One region of the Proteiniclasticum sp. genome, then DNA from elsewhere that is predicted to be linked to it. Evidence: a T-box and tRNA genes for the amino acid it is inferred to sense, from the RefSeq annotation. Region 1 holds a T-box; the other regions hold tRNA genes.

Region 1 (10,980 bases):
TCGATGCCTATACCCATACAGACAGATATCCCAATGCCAAGACCTTCAATGGGCTCAATTATGTGAGAAACTCGGTCAAGGTGACCGTGGATGCATATACCGGAGCAGTCGATTTCTATCTGGCTGATCCGGATGATCCAATAGCCGTCAGCTACAACAGGATTTTCGGGGAACTCTTCAAAGATCTTTCGGAAATGCCTGAAGGATTAAGAGAACATATCAAGTATCCGGAAGATCTTTTTGAAATGCAGACCACTGTTCTTGAGCAGTATCATGTGACAAATCCCGCAATCTTCTATAACGGTGAAGATGTATGGCAGAAATCAAGAGTCACCGGATCAAACAATGAAGAAAGCACTTCACAGGAGCCTTACTCCCTGTTCACCTCTTTCGAAGACGAACAGGATCTGGAGCTTGTATTTACCGAGTACTATACAATCAAGGGCAAGGAAAATATGGTTGCCATCGTCAATGTGAGGATGGAAGGGGAGCACTACGGGCAGCTGGTGGAATATAAATTCCCACCGCAGAAAACCGTATCGAGCCCATACCTTTTCACAAACAAACTCAATCAGGATCCGGAAATCTCCAAGGAGCTTTCACTTCTTGATAATGCCGGTTCTCAGGTGGAGTTTGGAGATATGGTCATTACCCCTATAGAAGACAGTCTTTTATATGTGGTGCCGATCTATCTTGTAGCTGAAGGTGAGAATTCCATTCCGGAAATCAAGCGTTTTGTCATCTCAAATGATGATAAAATCGTCATTTCGGATACCTTCACAAATACACTCAACATGCTGTTCAATTTTGAAGCGGAAACGCCGGGCGAGCCGGGAGGGGTCATCGATGAGACGCTGGCAAAAGAGGCGAATAACCTCTTCAACGATGCCATAGAAGCGCAGAGGGCCGGAAACTGGGCTGAATACGGAAGACTGATGGAAGAGCTCAAGAATGTTCTTGACTCCATGATCGGTCAGTAGGAGGAGAAGAACAATGGATTATGATGTAATCATACTGGGTGGAGGACTTGTAGGCTGTTCCATGGCTTATGAACTCTGCAAATACAACCTGAATATCGGAATCATCGAAAAGAACTTCGATGTAGCCGAGGATGTGGCACTGTTCAACTCTTCTCTTATTCTTGACGGCAAGGATATTAAAGACGACAGAGTATTTGAACTCATCAGAAGAAGCAATATGAAACTGGATGAACTATCGGAGGAGCTGGATGTTTTCTATGAAAAGGTTCCGTCCTTCACCGTCTATCCTTCAAGAGAGAAAGCTGAGGAGATTTATAAAAGAGCAAAAGACAGAGGGATTGAAGGCATCTCTCTACTGTCCACCAAAGAAGCGAATAAAATGAACCATAATATCAAGCCGTCAGAAGGGTATGCCATCTATTCTATGAATACAGGTGTCATATCACCTTACGACTACGCAACAGCCATGGCTGAAATCGCCTATGACAACGGTGTAAGCTTCAGACTCGAGGAAGAGGTTACGGACATTCAGGATCTTCCACGAGGCGGAATAAAGGTCACCACAAACAAAAACCGTTATACCGCAAGAGTTGTGGTCAGAACCACTTTCGGAGATAAATACACCATCAAAAAAGATCTGGATACCGTAGGACCTGATAATATTGTGGAAAATATGCTCATCGAGAAGGACTTCCTGAATGAAGTCAAACATATCATCAAGGAATACAAGGACAACGGAGAGGTGATCACACTTCTTCCCACTTCAACGAACAAGCTTCTTGCAAGCCTTCAGACCACCTCATCCAAGGAGTTTTCCCAGATGAAAAAGGAAGTGGAAAGCGTCATCGGACCCTTCCCTCCAGAAAGGGTGGACATCATCAATGAAAACCGGTACTGGACTGAGCCCATCATGATCGATTCAGAGTATCAGGAGGATGGCTATATCCACATCCAGTCGAAGAACTACGCTGTGGACAATGTACTATCCGCCCTGACCAGCGATGCAGTGGAGCTGGTACTCCAGCACTTCAAAGCGACCTCAAACAACGACTTTGAAGGCAAGAGAAGAAAGTACTACCGCTTCAGGGAAATGAACGATGAAGAGCGCAATGAGATCATAAAGATCGATCCGAAGTATGGAAAGATGATCTGCCTCTGCTCCAATGTGACTGAAGGGGAAATCGTGGATTCCATAAGAAGACCTATGGGTGCAAGAACCGTTGAAGGTGTAAGAAGAAGAACGGGCACGATATTCGGAAGATGCCAGGGATCCTACTGCCTCACAAAGGTGATCGGAATCCTCGCAAGAGAGCTGCACAAAAGCCCGCTGGATATCATGAACGACAAAAAGGATTCTCAGGTCATATTCGCCAGAATCAAGGAATTCGATTCCATGTAAGGAGTAAGTCATGAAAACGGAGTATTATACGAGTGTAATCAGAATCAAGGGTTCAAAGACCCATAATATGGTACCGGTGAAAAGCGACCGTCCGGTGGACAGAAGCTATTTCATTGACATTTCGAAGGTTCTCTCCAGAATCTATGTAGGTGTCCCTCTTGCCAAAGGGGACATCATCTGCAGCAATATCCTGAATATCGGTGTAAACATCATCGTGACCAAAACAGTGGAGAGTTGACCTTTTAAGGACTTAAGGCTATAATTAACTGAAATAAACCGATGAAGAGAATAGTACCTTTTTAGATACTTAAAGAGAGCAGGTGGTATGGTGTGAATCTGCAGTGGATAAATTGGGAATCCGCCTCTGAGGGACTGTTAATCGCAGTACGGAGAAGACCGTTATCTTGTTAAGGATGGACCCCGGTCCGTCGAATTAGGGTGGCACCACGAGTCATATCGTCCCTTTACGGATGATATGGCTCTTTTTTTATATTCTATTTTAGTATACGAGGAGTGATAATCATGTTGGATATCAAAAGAATCAGAGAAAACGTGGAAGAAATCAAAGCGCTGATGAGCGACAGAGGAGAAAGCATCGATCTTTCCGACTTTGACAAAGTAGTGGCTCTTGATGAGGAAAGAAGAGTGACACTGGTCGAAGTTGAGACGGCAAAAGCAAGAAAGAATCAGGTATCGGCAGAGATTCCAAAGAAGAAGAAAGCCGGAGAAGATGTTATGGACATCATGGCTGAGATGAAGACTTTAGGAGACAGCATAAGAGAGCTGGACATTAAAGTCAGAGAGCTAGATGAACAGATCGAATTCATCATGATGAGACTCCCCAACATCCCTCACAAGGATGTTCCATCAGGAAGCACCGATGAGGATAATGTGGAAGTGAGAAAATGGGGTGAGCCAAAGAAGTTCGAGTTTGACCCTAAAGCCCACTGGGACATCGGTACAGACCTGGATATCCTGGACTTTGAACGTGCAGGTAAGGTTACCGGCTCAAGATTCACTTTCCTTAAAGGATACGGCTCAAGACTGGAAAGGGCAATCATCAACTATTTCCTGGATACCCATACTGATCACGGATATACAGAGGTCATGCCTCCATTCATGGTGAACCGTATGTCCATGACAGGTACAGGGCAGCTGCCTAAATTTGAAGAAGATGCATTCAAACTTACAGAGGATGACTACTTCCTGATTCCGACAGCAGAAGTTCCTGTAACCAATATGTACCGAAATGAGACCTTCACAGGGGAAGAGCTTCCAGTGAAGCATGTTGCCTATTCTGCATGTTTCAGAGCTGAAGCAGGCTCGGCGGGAAGAGATACAAGAGGGCTCATCAGGCAGCATCAGTTCAACAAGGTTGAGCTTGTGAAGTTCACAAAGCCGGAAGATTCCTATGCGGAGCTTGATAAGCTGGTTCTCGATGCTGAAAGAGTGCTTCAGGGACTTGGTCTTCCATATCGCGTTGTGAGAATCTGCAAAGGTGATCTAGGATTTACTGCAGCACTGAAATTTGATATCGAAGTCTGGATGCCAAGCTACAACAGATACGTCGAGATTTCAAGCTGCTCAAACTTCGAGGATTTCCAGTCAAGAAGAATCAACATCAAGTACAAGGAAACACCAAAAGATAAGCCGAAATTCATCCATACCCTTAACGGTTCGGGTGTTGCGATCGGAAGAACGATGGCTGCGATTCTGGAAAATTTCCAGAATGAGGATGGAACTGTAACTATCCCTGAAGCGCTGAGACCCTACCTTAAAGGTGAAGAATTCATCAGATAAAGGGGAAAATCAGAGAGGAACCTGATAGGAGCTGTGTTTTATTTGACACAGCTCCTGATTTTTATCCTAAAAGCCGTTGACATGCTTTTTCAATGTTGATATAATACATATTGTCGCTATACTCATGGAGAGATGGTCGAGCTGGTTTAAGGCACCGGTCTTGAAAACCGGCGTACCTTTACGGGTACCGAGGGTTCGAATCCCTCTCTCTCCGCCATAAGTATAGCGGATTTTTTTATTGAAGAAGATTAAGTTACAGCAGTTAAAAATCCTGGCGGATATTTCCGCCAGGATTTTGTGGGTTCTGATTTATTTTCCGTAATATGCGCTGAGATACATCTCTTTGATTTCACTGATGAGCGGATATCTTGGATTTGCTCCGGTACACTGATCGTCAAAAGCCTGGTAGGACATCTCATCTAAGCTCGCCAGAAATTTAGATTCCGGAATATCGAGTTCCTGAATGGAGGATGGAATATCCAGTTTTTTCCTCAGCTCGCCAAGAGCTGTGATCAGAAGTTCGATTTTTTCTTCATCCGTGCTACCGCCAAGACCCAGATAGTCTGCAATCCTTGCATATCTGTATGTGATGTTCGGATACTTGTACTGAGGGAAAGCGGCCATCTTTATCGGACTTTCTTCTGCGTTGAATCGCACCACCTCATCGATGAGCAGCGCATTGGCAAGACCGTGAGAGACATGATGGAAGGCACCGAGCTTATGAGCCATGGAGTGACATACCCCCAGGAAGGCGTTGGCGAAAGCCATGCCAGCCATAGTTGAAGCATGAGCCATTTTTTCCCTCGCTTTTTCATTGCGCTCTCCCTCTGAATAGCATAGTGGGAGATATTTGAAAATCAGACGGATGGATTCAAGTGCCAGTCCGTTGGTATACTCAGAAGCAAGAACGGATACATAGGCTTCCATAGCGTGGACAAGTGCATCAAATCCTGATGCTGCAGTCAGTCCTTTTGGAATCTTCATCATGAGTTCCGTATCGATGATTGCCATATGTGGAGTCAGTTCGTAATCAGCCAGCGGATATTTGACGCCTGTTTTCTCGTCGGTTATGACCGCGAATGGAGTCACTTCCGAACCTGTTCCTGAGGTGGTAGGGACTGCGATGAAGGTCGCCTTTTCGCCCAGTTTCGGGAAAGGATAGATTCTCTTTCTGATATCCATAAAACGCATGGCCAGATCTTCGAAGCGGACTTCAGGATGCTCATAGAGTGTCCACATGATTTTTGCAGCATCCATGGGTGACCCTCCACCAAGAGCGATGATCACATCGGGCTTGTAGCTCAGCATCTCCTCTGCACCTTTTTTCGCGGTGGAAAGGGTAGGATCTGGTTCAACATCCATAAATATTTTGAAGTCGATGTCCTGTTCTTCCAGAATTCTGATCATATTTCCACAGTAACCGAGATTGTAGAGTACCCGGTCAGTCACGATATAGGCTTTCTTCTTCTTCATCTCGGTAAGCTCTTTCAGTGCAACTTCGAGTGCACCGTATTTGAAGTAGATTTTCTGGGGAACTCTGAACCAAAGCATATTCTCTCTCCTCTCTGCCACTGTTTTAATGTTCAGCAGGTGTTTTACACCGACATTTTCACTGACGGAGTTTCCGCCCCAGCTTCCGCAGCCGAGTGTAAGAGAAGGTGCAAGCCTGAAGTTGTAGATGTCACCTATGGCGCCTTGGGAAGAAGGCATGTTGATGATGGTTCTTCCGGTTTTCATGCGGCTGCCGAAGAGCTGCATCCTTTCCTTGGAGCGGATCTGATCGGTGTAAAGTACAGAAGTGTGTCCGAACCCGCCAAGCTTGACCAGTGCGTCCGCTTTATCCAGTGCGTCGTTGAAATCTGATGCTTTATACATGGCCAGTACCGGAGACAGCTTTTCATGGGCGAATGGTTCATCATCGGAAATCTCTTCCACTTCGCCGATGATCACCTTGCTGTTCTTTGGGATTTCAAGTCCTGCAAGAGCAGCAATGCGACAAGCGCTCTGTCCGACGATCTCAGCATTCAGTGTTCCGTTCTTCATGATGACCTTTCTGACCGCATCTGTTTCCTCAGCGGAAAGCAGATACGCACCACGCTCTGACAGTTCCTTTTTCACTTCCTCATAAACTTTATCAAGGACGATGATGGACTGCTCTGATGCGCAGATGACACCGTTATCGAAGGTTTTAGAAAGCAGTACCGAACTCACAGCCATCTTGATGTGAGCAGTCTCGTCGATGATGGCCGGTGTGTTTCCTGCGCCAACGCCTATTGCAGGTTTACCTGATGAGTAGGCTGCCCTCACCATACCGGGACCGCCTGTTGCAAGAATAATATCAGCAGAAGCCATGACCTTCTGGGTCATTTCCAGAGAAGGTTTATCGATCCACCTGATGATTCCTTCAGGAGCACCCGCTTTAACAGCGGCTTCCAGTATGATCTTTGCTGTGGCGATGGTAGAGTTCTTTGCTCTAGGATGGGGGGAAAAGATGATCGCATTTCTTGTTTTTAGTGCTAGGAGCGCTTTGAATATGGTTGTGGAGGTAGGATTTGTGGTAGGTATAACTGCGGCCACAATACCGATAGGTTCAGCAATCTTCATGAGGCCATTGGAATCGTCTCTTTCGATGACGCCGCAGGTTTTATCGTTCCGATACTGATTGTAGATATATTCCGAGGCAAAATGATTCTTGATCACTTTATCTTCAATAATGCCCATGCCTGTTTCCTCGACAGCGAGCTTGGCTAATGTGATTCTATGATTATTGGCGGCAAGTGCAGCCTGTCTGAAAATCTCATCTACCTGGTCCTGAGTATACTGACTGAAGATCTCCTGCTGCTTGCGAAGTTCCGATAATGACTGTTCCAGTTCTTCTACGGTAGTAATCGGGTTCATATTCAACACGTCCTTTGTTAATTTATTGACAATCAAATCATAACATCTCAAAATTACATAGTCAATATAGTTTCGTAAAATATTGTGATTTAATTATCAATAATATAAGCAATGCTCAGTTAAACGGTTACATAATTGAATAAATGATAAAATGAAAGAAGAATCGGATAAGTACGAAAATGAAAATGATTGATCATATTGGTTTTGAGAGAGGAAATATTGGTATAAAACTCTGATTCTTGTTAAATATATAACAAAATAAGAAGGATTAACATATTCATGATTTTCCGTTGGGTTCCTAGTGAAATCGACAATTCTGTTTTCATTAGCTGCAGAACCATCCCCTGAGATTACAAAGGAAAAAATCACGTCTCTGATTCCAGATTTGATGAAATAAACAAAATATAGACAGAAACCGGTGAAGAATCCTTTAAAACAGTGTTATATTTTGATGACGTTCTTGAATTCTCACGTTTTTGATGCGTATAATCTGATATTGTATCGAGATGAAGATACTGACAATAAGTTATCTCAGGAGGGTTAAAGGAAAATGAATCATATAGACAAAATAATTTCGTTAATGGATAAAGCAAAGAAAGAAAATCCGCTGGTCGATTTTCTCATCAACTATGTTACAGCAAATGAGCTGACCAGTATCACTTCTTATTTCGGAGGTACACCTGTCATGACAGATGACCCTATCGATGCAGCTGAGGTTGTTGAGTTTGCGAAAGTGGATGCACTGGTATTCAATATCGGAACAGTAACCAACAAACAGGTAAATGCCATGATCGAAGCTGGGAAGAAGGCAACAGAACTGGGTGTTCCGATCATTCTTGATCCTGTGGCGGCAGGCGCAACTCCTTTCAGATCACAGTCCATCAGAAGAATGCTTGAGGAGCTCAAGATTTCCGTCATAAAGGGAAACCTTGCAGAGATCAAGGCATGCCTTGGTGTTCAGACCACATCCAAGGGAGTAGACTCCAATGAGGATGAATCGGAAGCTGAGAAGTATGTAGTGGCTCTTGCAAAGAAGTATGGATGTGTTGTTGCCATGACTGGTATAGAAGATGTCATCAGTGACGGAGAAAGAGTAGCAAGAATAAAGAACGGTTCACCGAACCTGCCTAAGGTTATCGGAACAGGATGCACCATCGGAGCACTTGTAGGGACCTTCAGCGGTGTTACGGATGATTACTTCTACAGTGCCATGACAGGAGTCATCATTATGGGGATAGCAGGTGAAATTGCAGATACCATGAGAAATGAGGGAGAAGGCTACTATACCTACAAGCATCACCTTCTTGATACTCTGTCCATCCTGACCAATGAACAGGTTAGAGAAAGAGCAGATATCATAGATGTAACCTATGATGAGATGGCAGTTTAGGAGGAAGTAATGAATTTAAAGGATCAGATGAAGAAGCTCTATGATCAAAAATTTGAAGAGAAGTATCCATTGGTCTGTTTTCTGACCAATTATGTCACGGTGCTTGATCTTGTGGATATGTGCATCCATTCAGGAGGTTCTCCGGTTCTGACCGATGAGATCTCTGAAGCACATGAAATGGTGGAGTTTTCAGGCTCTGATGCTGTAGTTATGAATTTTGGAACAATCAACAGGGAATACCTCGATATCATGACCATGACAGGGGTTACGGCAAACCGTGCCGGTGTTCCGGTGATTCTGGATCCGGCCGCAATAACCGCATCATCCTTCAGAAAATACGCCATCACCCATCTTCTGGATGAGGTCAAAGTCTCGATTTTGAAGGGAAATCTCGGAGAAATCAAGTTTATCCTGGGCTATGAGACAAAAAACAAAGGAATCGATTCCTTTGAAGATGAAACAGGAGGAGAGAAATACTGCATTGAGCTTGCGAAGAAACTGAACACGGTTGTGGTGATGACAGGAAAAACGGACATCATAACCGATGGTGAAAGAATCGCAAGAGTTTCCAATGGAAATGCGAAACTGAAGAAAATCTGCGGAGCAGGTTCATCCGTTGCCTCGATCATGGCCACTTATTCGGGACTGACCGATGATTATTTCCTCAGTGCGACGCTGGGGGCAGCTGTCATGGGAGTGGCCTCGGAGCTTGCGGAGGAAAGGATGACCGAAAAAGACGGAATCAGAACCTTCAAAGCATATGTTCATGATGCTGTATCGATGCTGACTACAGAAGAGCTCATGAAGAGAGTGAACCTGGAAACCAGATAGACTAAAAATGACCTCATCCGATCTTGATCAGATCAGATGAGGTCATTTTTTATTCTGATTTCTTCTCTATATCTGATCAGATGGGCTAAGAATACCCGTACAGGCGCAATATTCAAGGAAAGTTCAATCCCTGTTAATTACATTTCGATAGGATAGAAGAAAATAAGATATTGAGGTGAAAGTTAATGTATGAGTCCGTTTTAAGAAAAGAAGCGCTTTCTCTCTGGCTGGATACAAAAAATATTCATAGTTTTCCGGCGGTTTCTAAGGATGAGGAATGTGATGTGCTGGTTGTCGGGGGTGGAATAACAGGAGTCACTACAGCCAATCTGCTGTCAAAGGAGAATGTGAATGTCATACTCGTGGAGGCTGATCGGTTTTTGAATCTCACAACAGGAAATACCACAGCCAAGGTCACTTTTCAGCATGACCTCATCTACAGACATATCCTCGACAAGTATGATCTGAATACCGCAAAACTATACTATCAGGCTCAGCGGGAAGGGATGTCCTTTATTGAAAAAATGGTGAAAGAACATACAATCGAGTGCGGTCTTACAAAAGCTTATGCCATGATCTACGCCCATGATGATGAGGGAGTAAGAAAGCTTAAGAGAGAACATGAAGCTTATGAGAAGATCGGAATAGAAGGAAGGATGGTCGATCTGGTTCCTTTTGGACTGCCCGGAGTTTCAGGACTTAGGGTTGAAGACCAGATGGAATTTGATCCGGTAAGATATCTGACACATCTTCTGTCTGATCTTAAAGAAACAGGTGTGAAGATGTTTGAGCATTCAAGAGCTGTAGACCTTGAAGAAGAAAATGGAATGAAGATGGTGAAGATGGAAAACGGAAACGTGATTCGGGCAAATCGTGTAGTGGTGGCTACAGGTTTTCCGTTTTATGACGGTTCCGGACAGTATTTCACAAGGCTTGCACCATACAGATCCTATCTGGTCGCTTTTCCGGTGGAGAAAACTGAAGATGCGATGCTGATTACAGCAGGTGAACCGACCTATTCTATCCGTTATGCTGAAAAAGATCACCGGAAGTATCTTCTGATCGGAGGAAGGGGGCATAAGGTCGGACAGGAAGATTCTGCTCATGATTCCTATAAGGAGCTCATGAGATTCGGCAGAAACTATTTTTCCGTTAACGAGCCAAGCCATAGATGGTCCGCTCAGGATTATGAGTCACTGGACAAAATGCCGTACATCGGGAAAATCTCATCAAAAGTTCAGGGTGTCTATGTGGCAACGGGGTTCAGAAAATGGGGGATGACAAATGGAACATTCGCTGCAATTCTTCTTACGGATACGCTCATGGGAAGAGAATCGCCCTATAAAGATATCTTCCTCCCCAGCAGAGGTGAGATCAGAGAAAACCTAGGAAAAGCAGTGAAAGAAAATCTTAATGTGGCAAAAGAGATGATTATGGGGAAAGTGGCTTCGAAGAAAACCGAGCTCAGCGAAATCGGTCTCGAAGAAGGAGGAATCGTCCGGCACCGTGGAAAACGTGTCGGAGCGTATAAGGATTCAAGCGGTAAGCTGATCATGGTGGATGCCACCTGTACGCATCTGGGGTGTGAACTGATGTATAACAATGCGGAGCATACCTATGACTGTCCTTGTCATGGATCGAGATTCCGTCATGATGGAACTGTCATCGAAGGGCCTGCCGTA
Region 2 (10,980 bases), on a different contig from region 1:
GCGGGGCACTCCATCATGGGTATCGGATTCATGCTTTTAGCCCTCATGATTCTTAATGAGGGAATTCCTTACATGGAAAACAATGCGTCCATCAGGTATTTCTTTGAGCACTATGCATCCAATGTCATCCTAGGCATTCTTATCGGAACGGTGACGACGGCGCTTGTGCACAGCAGTGCAGCGACTGTAGGCATTGTCATTCTCCTTGGCAACGCGGGACTGATATCCCTTACAACAGCTGTCATCCTCATGCTTGGGGACAACATTGGTACATCCGTTACCGCTCTTGTCGCATCCATCAACGGAAACACCAATGCAAGGCGTACAGCCTGGGGACATGCTCTGCATAACATCATAGGTGTGCTCATCGCACTTCCTTTTCTTCCGCTTTTTGTAAAGCTTATCGAATACTTTACCCTTTCCGTTCAGGGAAGTACGAATATCCAGCTCCAGATCGCAAACTCTCATACCATCTTCAACATCATCGTCGCACTCATCTTCCTTCCTCTTAACAAGTACTTTGTGAGTCTGCTCATGACCATCGTCAAGGACAAGGAAGCAAAAGACGGACGTAAAGAATCTTACCTTGATAAGCTTCTCCTTGATACTCCTGTTGCTGCCCTTGATGCAAGCCTTAGAGAACTCAGAAGAACCTTAACCCATAACAAGGATATGCTGAATGCGACGTTTGAGAACATCCTGAAAGACACGACAGAATCTTCTGCCGAGGTATCCGTCATGGAAAAGGATGTCATTTCACTTCAGAAAGAGCTGACAAAGTACATGATCAGCCTTTCGAAGCGTACGCTCAGTGAGGAGCAGTCCATCTCCCTTCCTGGCGTCATCAAAGGAGCAAAGTATCTTGAACGGATGGCCAATCATACCAGTCATCTCATGTCCCTTCAGATCCAGCGAAACGACAAGGAAATGTTCTTCACCGAAGAAGCCCTTAAAGAACTGGACAATCTGAGAAACATGCTGAACGAGATGTACGAGAAGACCTGCGAGAACCTCAATCATCATGAGGAAGATAACCTCATGAGAATAAGAGAACTCGACATCAGCATGGACAGAAAAGTGGCCAAGTACAGTGATAACCACGTCCTTCGACTTGAAGAGGAGAAGTGCACCATGGAAGCTTCCCTTATCTACCTTGAAATTCTTCAAACTTTAGAGAGGATCAGCGGCTACCTCTACAAAATCGCTAAGCTCTGCAGATATGAGCTTAAAGGAATCGCTGCACCCCTAGAATGATACTTTTCAGAAATAGCAAAACCCTTAGTTCAAAATCTGAACTAAGGGTTCTTATCTTTTAATTGAAACCGTGCACCTAACTCTGACAATAAACGTTCAAGCGTTACCCAAATAGTAAACTCAAAACAGGTTTGCCACGGCACACGAAAAATTCTATTTATCGCTGCTACCTTCCGGTCCTGACGAGGTTCATAGACATCCGTTGCGTGGGACCCATTTATCAACGTCACTTTTAAGGGTCAGACCCTGAAAGTTCAAGCCTCGGATAGGAATTACACCCTGCTATAGCGGATTGCAGGTTACAGGGCACCGCTAACTCCCCGTCTAGCACGGTAATGGCGGAGAGGATGGGATTTGAACCCATGATCGAGTTTCCCCGATACACACTTTCCAGGCGTGCGCCTTCGACCACTCGGCCACCTCTCCACATAAGTGCTCACAAAGAAACTTTATGAGCAACACAGTTAATTTTAAAGGAAAACCCCCATTAAGTCAACAGTAAATGAGGAATATTTCTTTCATCGGGTATCCTAGCCTCTATGGGATCTTTTCTTCACTTTTCCGAAGACCATGGATAGGAATCCCAGAGCAGGTCTGACATCGGAAAAACTGAAGATGGCAGGCGCTTTTTTTCTGAAGAGTGACTTCATGATGTCCATTCGACTGAGCTGGCCGGCTCTCACATACTCTCTTATGGCCAGAAGGTCCTCGTAGAGGTATCTGAAATGGATATTGGAGTCATAAGTCTTCATGTCTTTTTCGATCTTCTCTCCGATCATTTCCCTGTAGGCAAGAAGCGGAAAGTTTATGCCTGCTTTATCCAGAAGGCTGTTTAAGTTTGTTGTTCTTGTATTGATTTCGATGAGATAGAACTTTCCTGTTGTCGAGTCCTTCTTGTACTCTATTTCACCGAATCCCTTGTACCCTATGGCCTTGAAGAAATCTCTGCTCATTTCGTGGAGCTCAGGAACAAGTCTCTGCTCGGTATAGACCGATGCCCCGAAATTGATGGGGAACTGGCGGTGCTTCTGACAGGTCATCCAGTGGGTCACATCGGAGTTTCTGTCAAGATAGGCGTCATAGGTATACATATGATCGTCAAAGCCCGGAATGATCCTCTGAATCACGCCGTCAAGACTGCTCTCAAGAATGATGTCTCTGTACTTCAGAAGTTCTTCTCGGTTATTCACGATGAAATTCTTCACCCTGAACTTCGCCACAAACATGGTCGATTCTGTGGGTTTCAAAATGCAGGGATAGCCCACTATTTTATCCACTTTATCAAAGATATCGGAATCATTCAGCTCAACACTTTCAGGGATCGGCATACCGTACTTTACAGCAAGCGTCTCCAGAGTGTCTTTCATCATGATGTCTGTCCATTTGCCTTTAACATCCATGGGGAAGAGATAGCCTTCCTTAAGTGCATCGAAATTACGGTCGATGAACTCCACGTACGGGTCACCGCTCGGGTAAAGAACAGGCTTCACCTTTTCTTTCTTTGCAAAATTCACCATGAACCTTACAAGTTCCTCTTCCTGTTTCTTGTAATGAGGAACGATGATCTGTTCCTTCAGATATTTTGAATCCGCACCATAGGTGTTTTCCTTAGAATAATCCATGGCGACCGTATATATTCCTTCTTTTCCCAGGCATCTGATGATCGATAGTCCGATATAATAATTTGAGCCCAGGATCACTGCTTTATTTTTCATCACTCTGTTCTTCCTCCATCTGATAATGAGTAAATTATAATACATAAAGGCCCTCTTTGCACCGAAAAACGGTGGATGCGATGGGATTTCACGAAAAAAGACTGCCAGGGCAGCACACACTGTGCCTTTGGCAGTCTTGAGAGTATCTTCTTTTATTCCAGATCGTGCAGGAAAAGTCCGCTTCTCAGCTTCGGCTCAAACCAGGTGGACTTTGGTGGCATAACCATGCCTGCATCGGATATGGAGATGAGGTCCATGATTGTGGTCGGATAAACAGAAAAAGCAACCTTCATATCGTTTGCCACTCTTCTCTCCAGCTCAAGAAGTCCTCTGATTCCGCCGACAAAATCGATTCTCTTGTCCACTCTCGGATCTTCGATACCAAGAACCGGATGCAGGAGATGATCCTGAAGGATCTTGCAGTCCAGTCTCTTCAGCGGATCGTCGTCGAATACGATATGTTCTTTGGCTTCCATCTGGTACCACTGTCCTTTAAGATACATACCGAAGGTATGCTTTCTCATGGGTCTGAATGGTCCTTCGCCTTTGTAGGCTTCAACTCTGAAATCACTCTCCACCGCTTTAAGGAATTCCTCTTCGCTGCAGCCGTTAAGGTCCTTGACCACACGGTTGTAGTCCATGATTCTCAGCTCATTGCTCGGGAAAATGACGGAGAGGAAATAGTTGAACTCCTCATCACCGGTAAAGTCAGGATTGTGTTCTCTTCTCATCATCCCGACTCTCACAGCAGAAGCTGCTCTATGATGTCCGTCAGCGATATACAGAGATTCCACATGTCTGAACTTTTCCACGAGCGATTCGATGATCTCATCTTCAAGGATTGCCCATGCAGTGTGTCTTACACCATCTTCTGCAACAAAATCATAGATCGGAGCGTGCTGTGTCTTGTAGTCTTCGATGATCTTTGTGATCTCATCCTTGAATACATACGTCAGGAAGATCGGTCCGGTATGGAAATTGGTCACATCCACATGGCGGATTCTGTCCGCCTCTTTTTCCGCTCTTGTGAACTCATGCTTTTTGACCACATTGTTCATGTAGTCGTCTATGGAAGCAAGCGAAACAAGACCTGTCTGAGGATGTCCGTCCATAACCAGAGTATAGATATAGAGTGCTTTCTTCTCTTCTGTGATCAGAGTACCTTCCTCGATGAATCTCATGAGGGTTTCACGGGCTTTCTCGTATACTCTCTCATCGTAGTGATCCATGGATGGATCAAGATCGATTTCCGCCTTGTCTACATGAAGAAAGCTGTATGGATTGTCTTTGACCATCTCACGGGCTTCTTCTGAATTCATCACGTCATAGGGTAGTGCAGCGACCTTGTCTGCTAATTCTCCACTTGGTCTTACTGCACGGAATGCTCTTACTGTTGCCATGGTTTCTCTCCTTTTCCTATGCGAAAAACGCCTTGATGATCGACACGATCTCTTCCCCGATTCTCAGCTGGGCTTCATCTGTTGATGCGCCGATATGAGGGGTCAGTGAGATCTTATCGTGGGTGAAGATTCTTTCGTTCTTTGTAGGTTCTTCACGGAATACGTCTATGGCAGCCGCTGTGACCTTGCCTGAATCCAGAGCATCGCAAAGTGCATCTTCGTCAATGAGTCCGCCCCTTGCGGTATTGACAAGATAAACGCCGTCCTTCATCTTTTCGATTTCTTCCTTGCCGATCAGATAAGGTCTGTCTGCAAGTTTCGGCATATGAAGGGAAATAAAGTCCGCTTCCTTGTACAGTTCTTCAAGTGTGACATACTTGTAAGGTTCATTTTCAGGCTTGTGTCCGCTTCGGTTTGTATAGATGACCTTCATGCCTAGGGCATTGGCTCTGATCGCCACTTCTTTTGCGATCCTTCCGAATCCGATGAGACCTAAAGTCTTTCCTTTCAGTTCGATGCCGTTGTAGTTTTTCTTGTTCCACTTGCCCTGTCTCATGGTGGCATTGGCAATGTGCATGAAACGTGAGATGCTGAAAAGATGTCCGATGGCAAGCTCAGCTACAGAGGCGCTGGATGCATTAGGCGTGTTTCTGACTGCGATCCCTTTCTCTTCTGCATACTTCACATCGATATTGTCTACACCTACTCCACCTCTTATGACGAGTTTCAGTCTTCCAGTTTTCAGCGCTTCATCAATCAGCGGTTCTCTGACCTTGGTTGCGGATCTGACGATGATTGCGTCAAACTCCTTGATCTTTTCATTCAGTTCCGGCAGTTCATAATGCTCGTTGACAACTTCAAACCCCAATTCTTCCAATGTCTTAATAGCACTCTGTTCCATTCCGTCTGCTGCAAGTATTCTTATCATATGATCTCCCCCTTGTATTTAGGATTAAGCGTTTTCCTTTTCAAATTCTCTCATGAAATCAACAAGAGCCTGTACGCCTTCGATCGGCATCGCATTGTATATGGATGCTCTCATACCGCCTACAGATCTATGTCCCTTAAGGTTTGAGAAGCCCTTGGCTGCTGTTTCCTTGACGAATTTCGCATCCAGTTCTTCGTTTCCTGTATAGAAAGTGACATTCATGATGGATCTGTTTTCCTTGACCACATTTGTCTTGAAGAGCTTGCTTGAATCCAGATAATCATAAAGAATGGCTGCCTTCTTTTCATTATGCTCGAGCATGCCTTCTACACCGCCCATGCTTTCTACCCAGTCAAGAACAAGTCCGAGGATGTAGATCGCGTAAGTCGGTGGTGTATTATACATGGAATCATTCTTCGCCATGATATCGTAACGGAGCATAACCGGAGTCTTGTCCTGAGGCTCTCCGATAAGGTCTTCACGGATGATGACGACAGTAAGTCCCGCAGGTCCCATGTTCTTCTGAGCGCCGGCATAGATCATGCCGTACTTTGAAACATCCACAGGCTTGGAAAGAATGCATGAGGACATGTCTGATACGATCGGCACTCCGCCTGTCTCCGGAAGATAGTTGTAGGTGGTTCCGAAGATGGTGTTGTTTTCACAGATGTGGAGATAGTCCGCATCTTCTGTAAGTGTCAGCTCTTCCTGTGTAGGAATATGACTGAAGTTATCTTCCTTGCTTGTTCCGGCAAGATTCACTTCGCCATACTTCTGAGCTTCCTTGTAGGCATTGCCTGAAAAACTTCCGGATACGATGTAGTCAGCCTTTCCGTTTTTCACCATAAGGTTCATAGGAATCATGGAGAACTGAAGTGTAGCACCACCCTGAAGGAACAGTACCTTGTAGTTGTCTGGAATGGACATGACGTCTCTTAGCTTCTGCTCTGTTTCCTTGATGATTTTGTCATAGACCTTGCTTCTATGGCTCATTTCCATGACGGACATTCCTGAGTCCTTGTAGTTCAACATTTCGCTTGCAGCTTTTTCCAGTACGCTTTCAGGAAGCATGGATGGGCCGGCGGAAAAATTAAAAATTCTTGACAATGTTATCGCTCCTTTATAATCATGATTGATTCAGTACAGTACTTTCATTATGTCATCTAATAAAATATTGGTAAACACTATTTTACCGAATAAAAATGAACCATTTTTAAATTGGCAGAAAACAACTGGTCAGGAAAAAAATATCGGAATTTAAGGTTGTAATCATTTACACTATAATCAATTGATTCTCGAATATTTTCGACATTGGCATTACCAAATTTCCACCCGTCATAGTCAGATTGAAATCAGATGCTCTCCACCAGAAGAAATTCCTCTTCATCCTCACCGTTTTTCTCGTCTTCGATGTAGATTTTTTCCACATAGGGAGAAGTCATGGCATTGAGCATTCCGCCATATTTCACATAGAAGTGGATGATGTCTCCCACCTGATAGGAATATCTGTCTCGGGAAAGATCCAGAATGAGATGATCGGAACTTGCACCAAGAATACTGATGTCCTGATTGACCGGAACGATTCCCGAAGGATCCACATCCTGCTTCCCAAGAGCAAGTATTGCACGTCTGATGATTCCTCTGTCCTCATAAATGGGTACATTTCCGAAAGCGTCTCTTCCGATTCTTCCATGAGGAACGGAAGGCTTGTCCTTAAGCTCTATGATCTGGGCTTTCAGAATGAACGCATCCTCATACAGTCCATCAAAGCGCTTTCCGAAGGCTGTTTCCTTGCCGAGAAGCATGACCTCACCCAGCCTCAGATTGTTGATGCCCATGGGAAATCCGTTCTCTTCATTGAGGAGATAGACGCTTGAGGAACTTCCGCCTGAAACGATATCGATTTCCAGATCATATTTGACCCTCATGGTCTCCGAAATCTCCACAAGGCGTAGAAGTGTCGTCTGTTCGGGAATCACTCCGCCGAAGCAGGTCAGATTGACGCCGAATCCTCTGATCTCGACACCCTCGATCTCTATGGCTTCCTGAACAAACTGCTCCACTCTGTGGTACCTGATGCCTTCACGGTAATCACCCAGGTCCACCATGATGATCACTTTATGGACCGTGTTCATTTCCCTGGCCACTTTCCCGATTTCTCTCAGCGTTTCGATCTCCGAGTTGAGACTGTAGTCGCAGTACTTCACCACATCACGGATTTCGCTTTTCATAGGGAGTCTTAAAAGCACCTTTTCCTTGGGCAGGTGATGGAGCTTTTTGAGATTCTGGATCCTGGCATCGGCAATATACTCTGCGCCGCCTTTAAGAATCGCCTCAGCAATCCTAGGCTCTGCGGAAAATCCTTTCGTCACTGCCATGATACTGATCCCCACAGGCTTGAACAGCCTGCTTAATCTTCTGGCATTGGTTTCTATTTTTCTCAGATTGATTTCAATGCATGGGTACATCTATCGCTCCCTCCCTTTCGTCAAAGTGCAGACTCTTCAGCATCAGCATAACTGCCGCTTCCTTATATTCCAGTGACAGCACACCAAGAGATGCCAGAAGATAGTCATGATCCAGCAGCACTTTCGCCTCTTTTTTCGGATACAGCCTCTGTCCTCTTGATTCCAGATGGATGTCCATCAGAATCCTGTCCATTTCCTCTATTCTTGTCAGTGCGCCTCCAGTACCGATGATGTATTTCACTTCCGTAAGATCTTTGCCTTCCGCAACACTCTTTCTTCCCGAAGATTCACCGTACAGATTCCTCACAGATCCTGCATGTCTTAAAACCGATGCAGAAACCGCCTCAGCGGTCAGCCGCCTTATGATTTCCCTCTCCAGCTGATTCTTCGGAATCGGAGGCAGATTTTCAATGTCGATTTCCGATAGATCGAGCTCATTCTTCAGCTTTTCCGCTCCGATCCGTTCCACAAGATTTCTCCTGTTCACATAGACGCCCAGATCGCCTTCCACGGTACGCTTGGCTTCAGGCTCGGGAGAGATGAGAATCCTGTTGATTTCCTCGCAGCCTCTGGTGACCGAATGGACGTCTGTTGTGGCTCCGCCCACATCGATGATCATGAGATCACCCAGAACTTCCTTTAATACCTTGGCGCTTTCCATCACGGCACCTGGTGTAGGAAGAATTCTCCCGCGCACCAAATCATGTACTTTATCCATGCCTTTGGCATGAATGATATGCTCCTCGAAGACCTCCTGAATGATCTTTCTTGCAGGTTCCACATTGAGCACATCCACCTTGGGATAGACATTTTCGGTGAGGTAGAGTTTTCCTTTGTATCCGGAAAAGATCTCTCTGATGTCTTCGGCATTGTCCGTATTTCCTGCATAGATGACAGGCACATCAAGCCCGAGCTCAGCGATCTTCTGCGCATTATAAAGTGCGGTATCCCGCTCGCCGTGATCAAGTCCGCCGGCAATCATGATGATGTTCGGCCGTATTTCTCCGATCTTACGAAGATCCGATGGCTTCAGCCTTCCGGATGTGACCTGCCGTATGATGGCGCCTGCGCCAAGAGCAGCTTCCCTTGAAGCCTTTACGGTCATATCATGAACAAGGCCATGGACGGTCATCCTGAGACCGCCGGCTGCGCTTGAAGTGGCAAGAAACCTTCCATACTCCAGTTCATGGATGCCGAGCATTTTTTTGAGATCCTCCATGGCTTCACGTAGGCCGATGGTCACATCGCCTTCCTCCACAGACGTTACGCCCTGCCCCTGTCCCAGGAAGATGGGATTACTGCTGTCCAGATTATGAAAGGCATTGACGACGGTAGTCGTGCTGCCGATTTCCGCTACAAGTACATCTATTTTCATCCCATTTCCCTCCATACCTTTCTTCTCTATCTGTTCTCTTCTCTTTTTTCTCTTCTCTTTTTCACCAGAAATGTCGCCACATGAGAACCCTTGGTTCCACGACCGAAGCCCATATCAAGGCCCGCATCCACAGCCAGCTCGCTGATGATCTGAGTTCCTCCGCCAAGAATGATGAGCTTGTCCCTGACACCCTTTTCGGTTGCCGTATCGCAGAGCTTCTTCAGATTCTTGTAGTGGATGTTGTCATGACTGATGATGGTACTTGCAAGAATAGCATCGGCATGGGACTCGATTGCCGCATCCACAAGCTTCTCCACCGGAACCGATGTACCAAGATAAATGGACTCGACACCGTACTTTTCGATTCCGCCATGCTTGATGTCTATGATTTCCCGAAGACCGACAGAATGTTCATCGCTTCCGACAGTTCCTGCTACAATCTTCATCGGGTATTTTTCGATTTCCTCTCTGATTTCCTCATCGGAGAGCACTTCAGGTTTCTTCGGAATGACAAGGTCTTTCGCATCCAGCGAGAATGCAAGTCTTCCCTTGATTTCCACAAGGGTTCCCTCCGCTTCCTGAAGAACCTCCTTATGCACCACTTCCACATCCAGAAGCCCCATCCGCTTTCCGATCTCCACCGCAGCGGCTTCCGCTGTCATTTCATCCACAGGAAGCATCATGGTCTGAAGGATGACTCCGTCTCCGGCCCATTCCACTTCAGGTTTTATGCACTCTCTTGTGAAATACTTCCTTGTCTCTTCCAGACGTTTTTCCACATTGTCCTCCGGGTCAAGCTCGTCGATATAGACGATTTTCTCTCTGACCTCCAGAGTATCTCCATGTATGGCATCGGAAGGTTTCAGAAACTCTTCGGGTACGTTGTTGTAACCGAAGAATCCGGATACCGGTGCAAAATAGTCCTCATCCTTCTCAAACACCGTATCGGCAGCAAGCCCGCCGTCCATCTTTCTCGCGATGCCGTCACCGTTTCTTTCAGGATAGTAGCCGGAGTCCACAAAGAATCCGTTCTCCACCGCTTTGAAGTATCCGCCGACCTCTATGATCTCTTCCAGAAAGAGCACTGCTCTTTCCTTGATTTCTCTCACCTTGTCTCTCAGGAAGCCCTCTTTCTTCAGCTCGATCATCTCCATGAGTCCGTCCATTCCCTGGAAAGCCTGCTTGGCAGTCGATACTGCTGCGATATTGTTGTAGTTCCATGGCACATTACGTCCTTCATCAGGCGTGATTGTGGACTGGATGTCCGCCCCTGTAAGCTCGGAGATGAGAAGATTAAGGACATGTGTCACTGTGGCTTCTCTTGTATCAGATTCCATGTACTTCGTATTCTGCTGTGCGCGTATTCTGTACTCATCGAAAAACTCTCTCAGTGCCACGGCATAGGGAAGATCCAGTGTCATGGATGGTGCAGGCGGCGCCGTCGGAGGTACAGTGCTTAGGCATATGTTTTCTTTTTCCATACCCGCCATGACAGAGAATACCGAATTTAAAGCATGCTGCACCATAAGCTCGGGAAGCACTCTATAGGCTTCTCTTGCTGTGGCATTGGCATTATGGGCACCATCGATCTGAGCCATCTGTGCAAGTGCCATGACACGCTTTGCGTATCCGGCATCCACAAAGGACCTCACCATATTGATGTTACGATAGAGCACATTGTACTGGGGATCCTGATGAGCTCCGTTTACCCCTTCTTCGGCAAACATTACTGCGATCTCAGGTCCGGCAACACCCGATACATAGGAGTGGTAGTTGATTTCTCTGCCCACTTCCTCTTCAATGAGATCCAGTGCCTTTCTCTGAGCTCTGACCTGTTTTC
Region 3 (10,980 bases), on a different contig from region 1:
CGGAAATGGACAGGTGTATTACGGATATGTCAGTATTTCATCTTCTGAAATAGTCTTTCAATCGTTAAATTTCTGTAAAGCAGATGATTTAATATGTGCGTCATTTAAATGCAACTGTACGCGGCTATGTGGTTTCTGAGCATTTTCTTATTGATGATATGGTCCATATTGCCTTATATATCAGGGTGTTCCAAAATTGACGGAAATTTCTATACATGATAATGTTTATACAGATGTAATTATAATATCAAGGAGGAATAAAAAATGGCTGCAAAAATTCTATTGGTTGGTAGTGTAATGATGGATCTCATCCTTCGCTGCGAAAGAGCCCCGAAACCGAGTGAAAGTGTTCTCGGACATGATTACAGCAATGCTCCAGGTGGTAAAGGCAGTAATGCTGCTGTTGCTGCAAGAAGAGCGGGTGCTGATGTGGCAGCATATGCAACAGTAGGTAAGGACACGAACGGCGAATATCTGCTGGATAAGTGGAAGGAAGCTGGAATCAATACAGAGTATGTTATAGAAAGAGAAGGCGAGAATACCGGTTTCGTGGCCATTACTCTGGAAGACAATGGACAGAACCGTCTGATCATTTTCCCTGGAGCCAATATGAAAACACCACCAGATGAACTGGAAGATGCATTTAAGGATAAGTTCGATGCAGTTCTTCTTCAGTTTGAGATTCCATTTGAAACCAATAAAAAGGCAATTGAGCTTGCCAATGAAAAAGGCATCATTACAGTACTTGATGCAGGTCCAGCCCAGAAATATGACCTTGAAGGTCTACCTCCAGTAACCATTCTATCTCCAAATGAAACAGAAACAGAAGCGCTCGTAGGGATTTATCCTAAAGATCAGGACAGTGCCAGAGAAGCTTCCAAAAAACTTATGGAGCGTAATGGGTCCAAGTATGTCGTACTGAAGATGGGCGACAAAGGTTCCTATCTGTATGGCGAAGGCTTTGATGAAATGGTTCCACCTTTTAAAGTGAATGCAGTAGACCCAACCGCAGCAGGAGACGCTTTTACAGGCGTTCTTGCCATGGCATTTGCCGAGACAGGAGACTTGAGAGAAGCAGCCAGAATGGCTAATGCCGCTGGTGCGCTGACCTGTACAAAGCTTGGGGCTCAGCCTTCACTCCCAACGAAGAAGGAAATTGACGAGCTGATGGCCAAGTAGCTTAAAACAGACAAATCACCAGAGTGCAGATCATTCTGACTGCTCTCTGGTGATTTTTATTGTTCAATTTATGCAAAAGAAAAAACCATCTTATAAAAAGATGGTTTCTAAGAACCGAAACTTTCGATTCTATGGCGGAGAACGAGGGATTTGAACCCTCGCGCCGGTTACCCGACCTACGCCCTTAGCAGGGGCGCCTCTTCGGCCACTTGAGTAGTTCTCCATACCGAAGTCAATGAATATTAAATTACCACAAAACACATTATATCAAGGGGAGAAGGCACTGTCAATAGAATTCAACGTTTGAAATAACGTGAGAAGCGGATGTGTTGATTGCAAAACTAAATTCCACACTGAAAAAAATAGAAACGGAAATTACTTTTGCAAACCGGAATATGGAACTTAGTTGTGCAAAAGGATAAGATGAGAAAAGATGATGCCTCTTCAGGAGGACATAACGAACAAGCATAAACATCTGACCCTAGACGACAGAATCATAATACAGCATGGACTAGAGGCTGGAGAATCCCTCAGAAGCATAGCGGGAGATCTCGGGAAAGACCCCGGAACCATATCCAAGGAAGTCAAAACCCATATCCAGTTCAAGCAGACAGGCTGTTACGGGAAGCCCTACAACAACTGCCTGCTGAGGAAGAACTGCGGTTTCCAGTCACTGTGCGGAAAGGTCAAGTGCAACCGCACATGCAGCTTCTGCCATTCCTACGAGTGTTCCACACTCTGCAAGGAATATACCCCCGAAACCTGTCTGAAACTCACCAAATCCCCCTATGTCTGCAATGGATGCGAGACACGGAGGAAATGCTCTCTAGAGAAACGGCTATACAGCGCTTCTGCTGCGCAGAAGGAGTATGAGGCCATACGCTCAGAGGCTCGTCAGGGCCTCCAGATTACCGAGAAAGACGCATTAAGACTGGATGCGCTGATCAGTCCTCTTCTCCTTAAAGGTCAGTCTCTTCACCATATCTGCGTCAGCCAAGCCGATGAAGTCATGCTGCATGAGCGGACTCTATACCACTATGTCAATAAGGGTGTTTTTTCCGCCAGAAACATCGACATGCCTCGAGTCGTGCGCATGGGCAGGCGCAAGCCTAAGACAACATTCAAGGTGGACAGAAAATGCCGTGAGAACCGCACATATCTCGACTACAGGACCTTCATGGAAGCGAATCCAGGTATTCCTGTAGTCGAAATTGACAGCGTGGAAGGAACCAAGGGCGGGAAAGTTCTTCTCACTATCCACTTCGTGGTACCTCAGTACATGCTTGCATTCATCCGGGAAGCGAACACTTCCCGGTCTGTGACAGACGTATTCAACATTCTATTCGAAGAACTTGGTCTAGAGGGTTTTAAGCAGATATTTCCCGTGCTGCTTGGAGACAATGGCAGCGAGTTTTCCAACCCCGCCGCCATTGAATACACACCGGACGGAATTCTTCGTTCTCGCGTGTTCTTCTGTGATCCCCATGCACCATACCAGAAAGGCGCAGCAGAAAACAATCACACTCTCCTTCGTCGGATCATCCCGAAAGGGACTTCGTTCGACGGATTTAATCAGGAACACATTACACTATTAATGAATCCCGTGAACTCCTACATCCGGAAAAACCTGGGAGACAAGTCTCCCTACGAAGCATTTACGGATATCTACGGAGATGATTTCGTAAAGAAGATGGGTGCAGAACTTATCTCACCCGATAAAGTCATAATGCACCCATCTCTACTTAAATAATATTGACCAGAGGCATCATCTGCATCTGATTATCGCACAAGAACACGGGGTGGAATTTACTCTTGCAAAAAGTTAGCGAAATTCGACCTTCGGTTTCCCATACCCAAAAAGACTCAGTTTTGTGCTGCTGATCAGATATATTGTACTACTAAACTGGCCATATTGGATAGAACAAACAAAAGAAAAAACCACTGAAATCAGGCCATCTCTCGATTCCGACTTCAGTGGAAGTTACTATTACAAACTGGAAGTTACTTTTTCAATTAACCCGTGAGAAGCGGAACCCTCCTTACCTGATGCCGCCTGCAGGACTGAAGTTCATAGCGGAAAAATGAATGACTCATGAGAAAGTGGCTCATACTAAATGAGAAATGTCCGCATATTGGGATAGTCAATATAGTATAATAAAGAAGTATTATTGGAACAAATAAGGATGTGAAATGATGAGTCTTAAGATGATTTACGGCCGAGGCGGAAGCGGAAAGACAAGCAAGGTCTATGAAGAAATAAAAATACAGATGGAAAACTATCCTGACCGAAATATTATTCTGCTGGTACCGGATCAGTATACCTTCAGATCCGAGCAGAAAGTGCTGAAGCATTTGGGGCAGACCAGTGTCTTTCGTGTATCTGTCATGAGCTTCGGCACCATGGTAAGAAGAGTCCTTTCTACAGTTGGCGGTGCAACGCACAGCCTTATTTCTGATACAGGTAAGAGCATGCTGATGACAAAAGCCATCGGCGATGTCAAAGACGATCTTAATCTTTTCAAAGCTGTTGCTGGTAAACCCGGGTTTATTGATATGGCAAAAAATCTCATGGATGAAATGAAAAGATACAATATGGATATGGAGGAGCTTCGAAAAACCATTGAAGAGTCTGGTGACAAGGAACTCACTCAGAAATTCAGTGATATTCTTCTTTTATATAGTGCTTACGATAAAGAAGTCCATAAAGGGTATGTCGATGCAATGGATGAGATGAACTATGCACTGGAAAGAATCCATAGAGCGGATTTTCTGAAAAACACTGAAGTTTATATTGATGAGTTCAATGATTTCTCTGTGATGCAGCTTTCTTTCATTCAGGGTCTGATGGAAAATACCAGAAGAGTCATCATGACGCTGACCATCGATAAAATCAATGAGAAGGGTGAGGTATTTCAGATCACAAGAGATACTGAAGATAAAATATTCAAGCTTGCCGAAATTACAGGTACTTCAATAGAAAAGCCTCTGATTCTGCCTGATGAAACTCCCCTGAGGTTCAGGGAAAATGCGGAGCTTGCTCATCTTGAATCGGAATACTTCACCTATCCGAATGATACGTTTAAGATCAGCTGTAAGGCAGTCAGTATCTATAAAGCGCAGAACAGTTTCGACGAAGTGGAAAAAATCGCTCTGGACATCAAGCGAAGGATTCGTGAAGACGATAACTTACGTTATCGGGACGTTGCGATACTCTGCAGAAATATCGATGCCTATGAGAATATTATTCTGTCGGTATTCCGTGAACATGAAATTCCCGTGTTTCTCGATAAGAGAAGAGACATCGATGGAAGTCCGCTTTCTCAATATATCCTTGCGCTTCTTGAGATCATCGATCAGGGATTCACTTATGATGCACTGTTCAAGCTGCTGAAGACGAGTCTGTCACATATCGGGGCTCCTGAGGTGGATATTCTGGAGAACTATATTCTTGCAAATGGAATCAAGGGAGGCAGTTTTGAAAAAGACTGGGTATACCCCTACCCGAATATTCAAGATGAAACACTAGGGGGGGAATACCTGAGCAGAACAAACGAAATCCGCGAGAAAATCGTAACGGTCTATGGTCCACTGAGGGCATCTGTTGCCGAAGCGGAAAATGTTCAGGAAGTGACTAAACTGATCTATGAACATCTGGAAAACCATGGCGTGATAAAAAGATCTTCTGAGCAGGTCAATGAAATCAGCGATATGGAGATTGCAAAGGAATATCAGGAGGTTCTTAAGGGAATCATCTCCATTTTTGACGATCTGGTCAGTGTTCTTGGCAGTGAGAAAATCTCACTGGAAGTATACGGTGATATGCTGAGACAGGCTATGATCAGCTATAAGATCGCACTGATTCCGCTTACTCTGGATCAGGTCATTCTTGGAGATGTGGCAAGAGTAAAAAGTGATAATATTCGCGGGCTCTATATCCTTGGAGTCAATGATGGCATCTTTCCTAAGACCGTCTCTGATGAAGGCATCATTACGGACAAGGATATTTCTAAACTCAAAGAAAGAGGGTTTGAGCTCTTTATCGATTCCAAGACGAGATCCATATATGAACAGTTCCTTGTCTATACAGCATTCACCATACCCAGTGAGTTTCTATCCGTTTCCTATGTAGGAGCGGATATGGATGGGAAATCTCAGAGACCTTCCCTTGTCATCGGAAGACTGAAGAAACTCTATCCTCTTCTAAGAGAAACCGCATATGAAAATCCGATGGATAAGAAAAGCGGAAGTATAATCGAAGTGGAGGGCAAGGTTGCAACATTCAACGAACTGATCAAAGAAATGAGAAGAAACTATCAGGGTGATCCTGTGAATCCACTTTGGGGTGAAGTCTATTCGTGGTTCAGTCAGGACGAAGAGTTCAGCAGCCGCCTGAAGATTTCCAGAGAAGGATTAAACTATACCAACACCTCAATGAACCTCAGCAGGGAATCCGTAAAAGCGCTGTATGGCAACCAGCTGTATCTTAGTGTCTCAAGACTTGAACGGTTCACCTCATGTCCATTCGCCTACTATATTCAGTACGGACTGAAAGCCAAGGACAGAGTGATGCATGAAGTGACGGCTCCTGATGTGGGCACGCTCATGCACGAGGTCATCGATCAGTTCACCGAAGACATCAGAGGCATGCAGCTTGGTATGTCTGAGGTGGATAAAACCTATATCAGAGAAGCGGTGGACAGACTCGTTGATGATGCCATCGATAGGACCAATATGATCTACAAGAGTTCGCCCCGATATAAGCATATGGGGGAGAAGGTCAAGAAAATCATCAACCGGTCCCTTGAGACCATAACTGCTCAGATTTCCAAAGGAAGCTTTGTCCCCATGTTCAATGAACTGGGCTTTGGCAAGGACGGTGAAAAACTGCCACCGTTGTCCATAGAGATACCTGATACAGGTGAAGATGCACTGCTACGTGGAAGAATCGACCGTATAGATGTCATGGAAATGGATGGGAAATCCTATATCAGAATCATCGACTACAAGTCATCTGCAAAAGATGTATCCCTTAAGGATGTCTTTTATGGACTGCAACTGCAGCTTCTGGTGTATCTGGATGTCGTTCTGAGGAACTGGGAAAGCATACTCAGCTCTCAGGCTGTCCCTGGAGCGGTACTGTATTTCAGATTGGATAATCCATTAGTGAAAGGCAGCGTCAATCTGACGGATGAGGAGATCGAGAGAAAGGTTATGGAAAGCCTGAAACTGAAGGGTCTGCTGCTTAAGGACGCGAGGGTGATCCGGTCAATGGATCGAGATATTGATGAATTTTCTCTGGTGATTCCGGCGAAATTCAACAAGCAGGGTGAAGTGGTCTCAACTGCAAACCGATCCGAGAAAAATAAGGAAATGATCCTGACGGAAGATGAATTTGATATCCTGAGAGATTATGTCAGAGAAAGCATCGGACAGATCCTGAAAGAGCTGTTCGACGGCAATATATCCATCATGCCATATAAGGATAAAGAGAAGATTCCCTGTACTTACTGTACATATAAGAGCATCTGTCAGTTCGATGGAAAAATCGAGGAAAATCATTTCAGAAATCTGAAAGCGGTACCTATAGAGGATCTTTGGGCAAAAATGAAGGAAAGGGGTGGCAGCAATGGCCAATAACTGGACAGACGAACAGATGGCGGCAATCACATCAAGAGGCAGCAATCTTCTGGTTTCAGCTGCTGCCGGATCAGGCAAGACGGCAGTACTTGTTGAAAGAATCATTCAGATGATCACACAGGATAAAATCGATATTGATACACTTCTGGTGGTCACATTCACCAACGCGGCAGCAGCGGAAATGAGAGAGCGTATCGGTGAGGCGATCATCAAAGCGCTTGATGAGAATCCATCTGACAGAAACCTCGAAAGACAGCTTCTCCTTTTAAATCGCAGCAGCATAACCACCATACATTCTTTCTGCCTTGAGATGATCAGAAGCAATTTCCATCATATCGGACTGGATCCGGGCTTTAGAATCTCAGATGAGACTGAAGGAGCGATATTAAGAGAGGAAGCTCTGGAAGAAGCTCTGGAAGAGTCTTACATGAGGGGGGATAAGGATTTTATCGACCTCGTCGATGCATACGGCGGAAAGAAGGATGATAAAGATCTGGGTGGCATTGTGCTCAATCTCTACAGCTTCATTATGAGCAGTCCATGGCCGCTTAAATGGCTGGAAGAGAAGGTAGCCCTTTTTGATCTTGGCGAAAAATCGCTTATGGATCTTCCGGTACTTAAAAACCTGAGAGAGGATATTGTCGTACTGCTCAGTACATTCGAGAACCCATTGGAGGATGCACTTGAAACGGCCAGATCTCACGAGCCCATTAAGGGATATGAAGAAGCGCTGAGAGATGATATCGACATCTACATGAGATTCATGGAGCTTCTCAAGGCTGAACCGAAGTTCGACGAAATTAGAGTATTTTTGGATACTGTTCAATGGACGAAACTGAAAAATGCCAAAAAAGGACATGATCCTTCACTGGCTGATGAAGTCAAAAATGTCCGTAAAGATTATAAAGCGTTCTTCAAAGATCTCAAAGAAAGCTACTTCATGGAATCAGAAGAAGACAATGTCAGGATCATAGACAAAACCTTGCCGCAGCTTAGGGCGCTGGAAAAACTGACAAAGCTTTTCATGGAGAAGTATGATGCCCGGAAGAGAGAGAGAAGTCTTTTGGATTTCTCTGATCTGGAACACATGGCGCTGAAGATTCTGACCACAGAGAAAGACGGAGCTGTAGGTCCATCTGAAATCGCGAAAGAATACAAGATGAAATACTCAGAGGTTCTGGTGGATGAATACCAGGATTCCAACGATGTACAGGAAGTCATCATCTCCATGGTATCGAGAAAGGAAGATGAAAATCCGAATGTCTTCATGGTGGGTGACGTCAAGCAGAGTATATACAGATTCAGACAGGCGAAACCGGAGCTTTTCATGGAAAAATACAGAAGCTACGATCTCAAAGGGAACAGTAACGGCAGAAAGATTCTGCTTTACAAGAACTTCAGAAGCAGGAAGAATATCCTCTCCAGCGTCAATTTCCTGTTTAAAGGCATTATGAGTCTTAGAGTCGGTGAGCTTGACTACAGCGATGAAGAATCGCTCATCTACGGTGCAAGCTATTATGAGATGGAAAACCTCGAAGATGTGGTCGAGGAAAAGACGGAAAATATGCAGGACAATGACCAGATAGAAGTGATGCTTGTAGAAGAGAATTCACAGGAAGATGGAACTGAAGAAAATGAAGAAGAGACCTTAGAATCCGATGAGGGTGAATCTATCGATCCTTCTGAGTATAAAGCGATTGAAGTGGAAGCGAAAATGGTTGCGGATAAGATCAATGACCTCATCCGGTCACAGTTTAAGGTCTATGATAAGTCGACAAAAGGATTGAGACCTGTAACCTATAGGGACATCGTAATTCTTATGCGGGCGACGTCGAGGTCTTCTTCAATTTTCCTGGAAGAGCTGCATGAGGCAAATATTCCTTCCTACAGCGACAGTTCCACCGGATACTTTGATACCATAGAGATCAGAACCATGATGTCACTTCTGAAAATTATTGATAATCCGCTTCAGGATGTACCGCTTCTAGCAATTCTTCGAAGTCCGATTTTCTCTTTCAGCGAAGAGGATCTGGTTGAAATCAGAAAAGTTCATGACAAGGAATTCCTCTACAACAATATGGTCAAAGGCGAAGGATTCACTGATGAACTAAGGCTCAAGGTCAGAACTTTTCTGGAGAAAATATCCGGGTATCGACAGATATCAAAATACATGAACCTGGATGAATTCATCTGGTATCTCTATACAGATACTTCCTATCTCGATTATGTCGGAGCAATGCCTGATGGGATTGAACGACAGGCAAATCTCAAAATCCTCTTTCAGAGAGCGAAACAGTTTGAGGAAACAACCCTTAAGGGGTTATTCAACTTTATCCGATTCATCGATAGGCTGAAAAGGACCACCGGTGATATCGGTGCGGCAAAGATATTGGGAGAGAATGAAAATCTCGTCAGAATCATGAGTATACACAAATCCAAAGGGCTTGAATTTCCGGTAGTGTTCCTTGTGAATACATCAAAGAGGTTCAATAAAATGGATCTTAACAGACCCATCATCCTGCACGAAACTTTAGGATTCGGACCGAATTTTGTCGATCTTGATCGCGGGCTGACAAATACGACACTGGTCAAAGAAGTGATCAGAAAGAAAATCAATCTCGAAAATATATCCGAAGAAATGAGGGTGCTTTATGTTGCTCTCACAAGAGCAAAGGAAAAACTCATCATCACTGGTCAGGTCAAGGATATGGAAAAGAGTCTCAAAAAATGGACTGAGCTTTCTGCCGGAGATAGTCACAGAATTCTCGAAGGGAAAGTTGAAAAAGCGGGTGGTTACCTTGACTGGATTATGTCGGTACTCCTGAAACACAAGAGTTTCTATGCTCAGCGTACCGATGGAAAAATCTATTCTCTGGGTGATGATGTAGGGGTTAAGCTGGAGATACGATCGAAGTCTGGAATTCTCAGGGATCTAAACTCAGAAGAAAACAAACCGAGCGGTCTGTTTACGCTGGATACTCTGAAAGATGAGACCTCCGCTTTTGAAATCAGTCAGAGGCTTGGATATGAGTATGCATTTTTAGAGGATACAAAAAAAGGATCAAAGATTTCGGTCACAGAGCTCAAAAGACTTGCTGCGCATAGAGAAACCGATGATATCGGAGATATCCTGATTCAGGAAGAGAGTCTGGAGAGGCCAGCATTTCTGATGAAACGGGTAGGACTGAGCGCAGCTGAAAAAGGAACCGCTTTTCATAAAGTCATGCAGTATATTGATTTCAGCCATACTGAACTAGATGAAATCATTAATCAGCTCGATAAGCTTGTCGCTGATGAACTCCTGAGGCGGGAAGAAGCAGATGCTGTGGATCCGATGAAACTCAAGAAGCTTCTTGACAGCGTTCTTGGTCAGAGGATGGCCAGGGCGGATAAGGAGAACAGACTGAAAAGAGAAGTCAAATTCCTGATGAATATGACAGAAAGTGAAGTTATGGTCATAGGGGTAATAGATGCGTACTTTGAAGAAGACGATAATCTGATACTAATAGATTACAAAACAGATTACGTTGTGTCCGAAAATTATACAGATGTCCTCGTGGAAAGATACCAGGAGCAGCTTAGGTATTATAAAGAAGCTTTGGAGTCAATTACAGGTATGAGAACTGGTGAAATTTATATCTATTCTGTACCAAATTCCCGAGAAATACAGATATTCTGACAAAATTTGCTTTTCTATTTTTTTAAATTGAAGTATAATATAATTATAATTTATCACGCAATAAAGATAGGGGTGTTTTTATATGGCTGTTGGTAAAGACAAAACTCGGATTTTGTTGACACTACCTCAGGACCTGAAAGAAGAACTCACGGATGAAGCGAAGGGCGATAATCGTTCTTTGAACAACTACATTCTGAATCTTCTCTTAAGCTCTGAGAAAAGATCCGAAAACGACAGAGACTAAAGGTGAATCCAGAACTGGAATGTGTTCCAGATTCTGGATTTTGTCTTTTTCTCTATAAAATTTGATAAATAATCAAAAAAATGTGTATCTGGAATAATTTACTTAAACGATTAAGGAAAATAATTATAGTGATTCAACGATTTTATCTAGTAACATTCGAACGATATGTTTCACTGTACGTACACATTAGAATGACTACATCGAATTTTGGTTAATTTTTCGATATTTATCGCAATACTTT

The links. A T-box is a leader RNA that pairs with one kind of tRNA and senses whether it is charged. The one in region 1 lies ahead of serS (serine--tRNA ligase), so its partner is inferred to be a tRNA-Ser.
Region 2: it has a tRNA-Ser gene. The T-box ahead of serS (serine--tRNA ligase) is inferred to sense a tRNA for this amino acid. The anticodon was not compared.
Region 3: it has a tRNA-Ser gene. The T-box ahead of serS (serine--tRNA ligase) is inferred to sense a tRNA for this amino acid. The anticodon was not compared.

What each region holds. Positions count from the first base shown of each region.
Region 1 covers NZ_DAMBTF010000027.1:11,210-22,189, reverse strand. Annotated here, with positions in the region: gene RTX25_RS12500 (UPF0182 family protein) at 1-980, shown strand, start outside; gene RTX25_RS12495 (FAD-dependent oxidoreductase) at 994-2,379, shown strand; gene RTX25_RS12490 (DUF1667 domain-containing protein) at 2,390-2,617, shown strand; T-box leader at 2,650-2,846, shown strand; gene serS (serine--tRNA ligase) at 2,902-4,179, shown strand; tRNA gene RTX25_RS12480 (tRNA-Ser) at 4,306-4,396, shown strand; gene adhE (bifunctional acetaldehyde-CoA/alcohol dehydrogenase) at 4,489-7,110, opposite strand; gene thiM (hydroxyethylthiazole kinase) at 7,628-8,467, shown strand; gene thiM (hydroxyethylthiazole kinase) at 8,477-9,298, shown strand; gene RTX25_RS12460 (FAD-dependent oxidoreductase) at 9,484-10,980, shown strand, end outside.
Region 2 covers NZ_DAMBTF010000013.1:58,155-69,134, reverse strand. Annotated here, with positions in the region: gene RTX25_RS08940 (Na/Pi cotransporter family protein) at 1-1,254, shown strand, start outside; RNA gene ffs (signal recognition particle sRNA large type) at 1,323-1,587, opposite strand; tRNA gene RTX25_RS08930 (tRNA-Ser) at 1,591-1,680, opposite strand; gene RTX25_RS08925 (carboxylate--amine ligase) at 1,785-2,969, opposite strand; gene RTX25_RS08920 (DUF1015 family protein) at 3,122-4,369, opposite strand; gene RTX25_RS08915 (D-2-hydroxyacid dehydrogenase) at 4,386-5,297, opposite strand; gene serC (3-phosphoserine/phosphohydroxythreonine transaminase) at 5,322-6,404, opposite strand; gene RTX25_RS08905 (alanine/ornithine racemase family PLP-dependent enzyme) at 6,650-7,765, opposite strand; gene RTX25_RS08900 (GlmL-related ornithine degradation protein) at 7,749-9,140, opposite strand; gene oraE (D-ornithine 4,5-aminomutase subunit OraE) at 9,167-10,980, opposite strand, start outside.
Region 3 covers NZ_DAMBTF010000018.1:15,218-26,197, forward strand. Annotated here, with positions in the region: gene RTX25_RS10380 (ribokinase) at 265-1,179, shown strand; tRNA gene RTX25_RS10385 (tRNA-Ser) at 1,312-1,402, opposite strand; partial or broken gene RTX25_RS14620 (helix-turn-helix domain-containing protein) at 1,634-1,774, shown strand; gene RTX25_RS10390 (IS30 family transposase) at 1,946-2,929, shown strand; gene addB (helicase-exonuclease AddAB subunit AddB) at 3,370-6,816, shown strand; gene addA (helicase-exonuclease AddAB subunit AddA) at 6,806-10,495, shown strand; gene RTX25_RS10405 (DNA-binding protein) at 10,578-10,739, shown strand.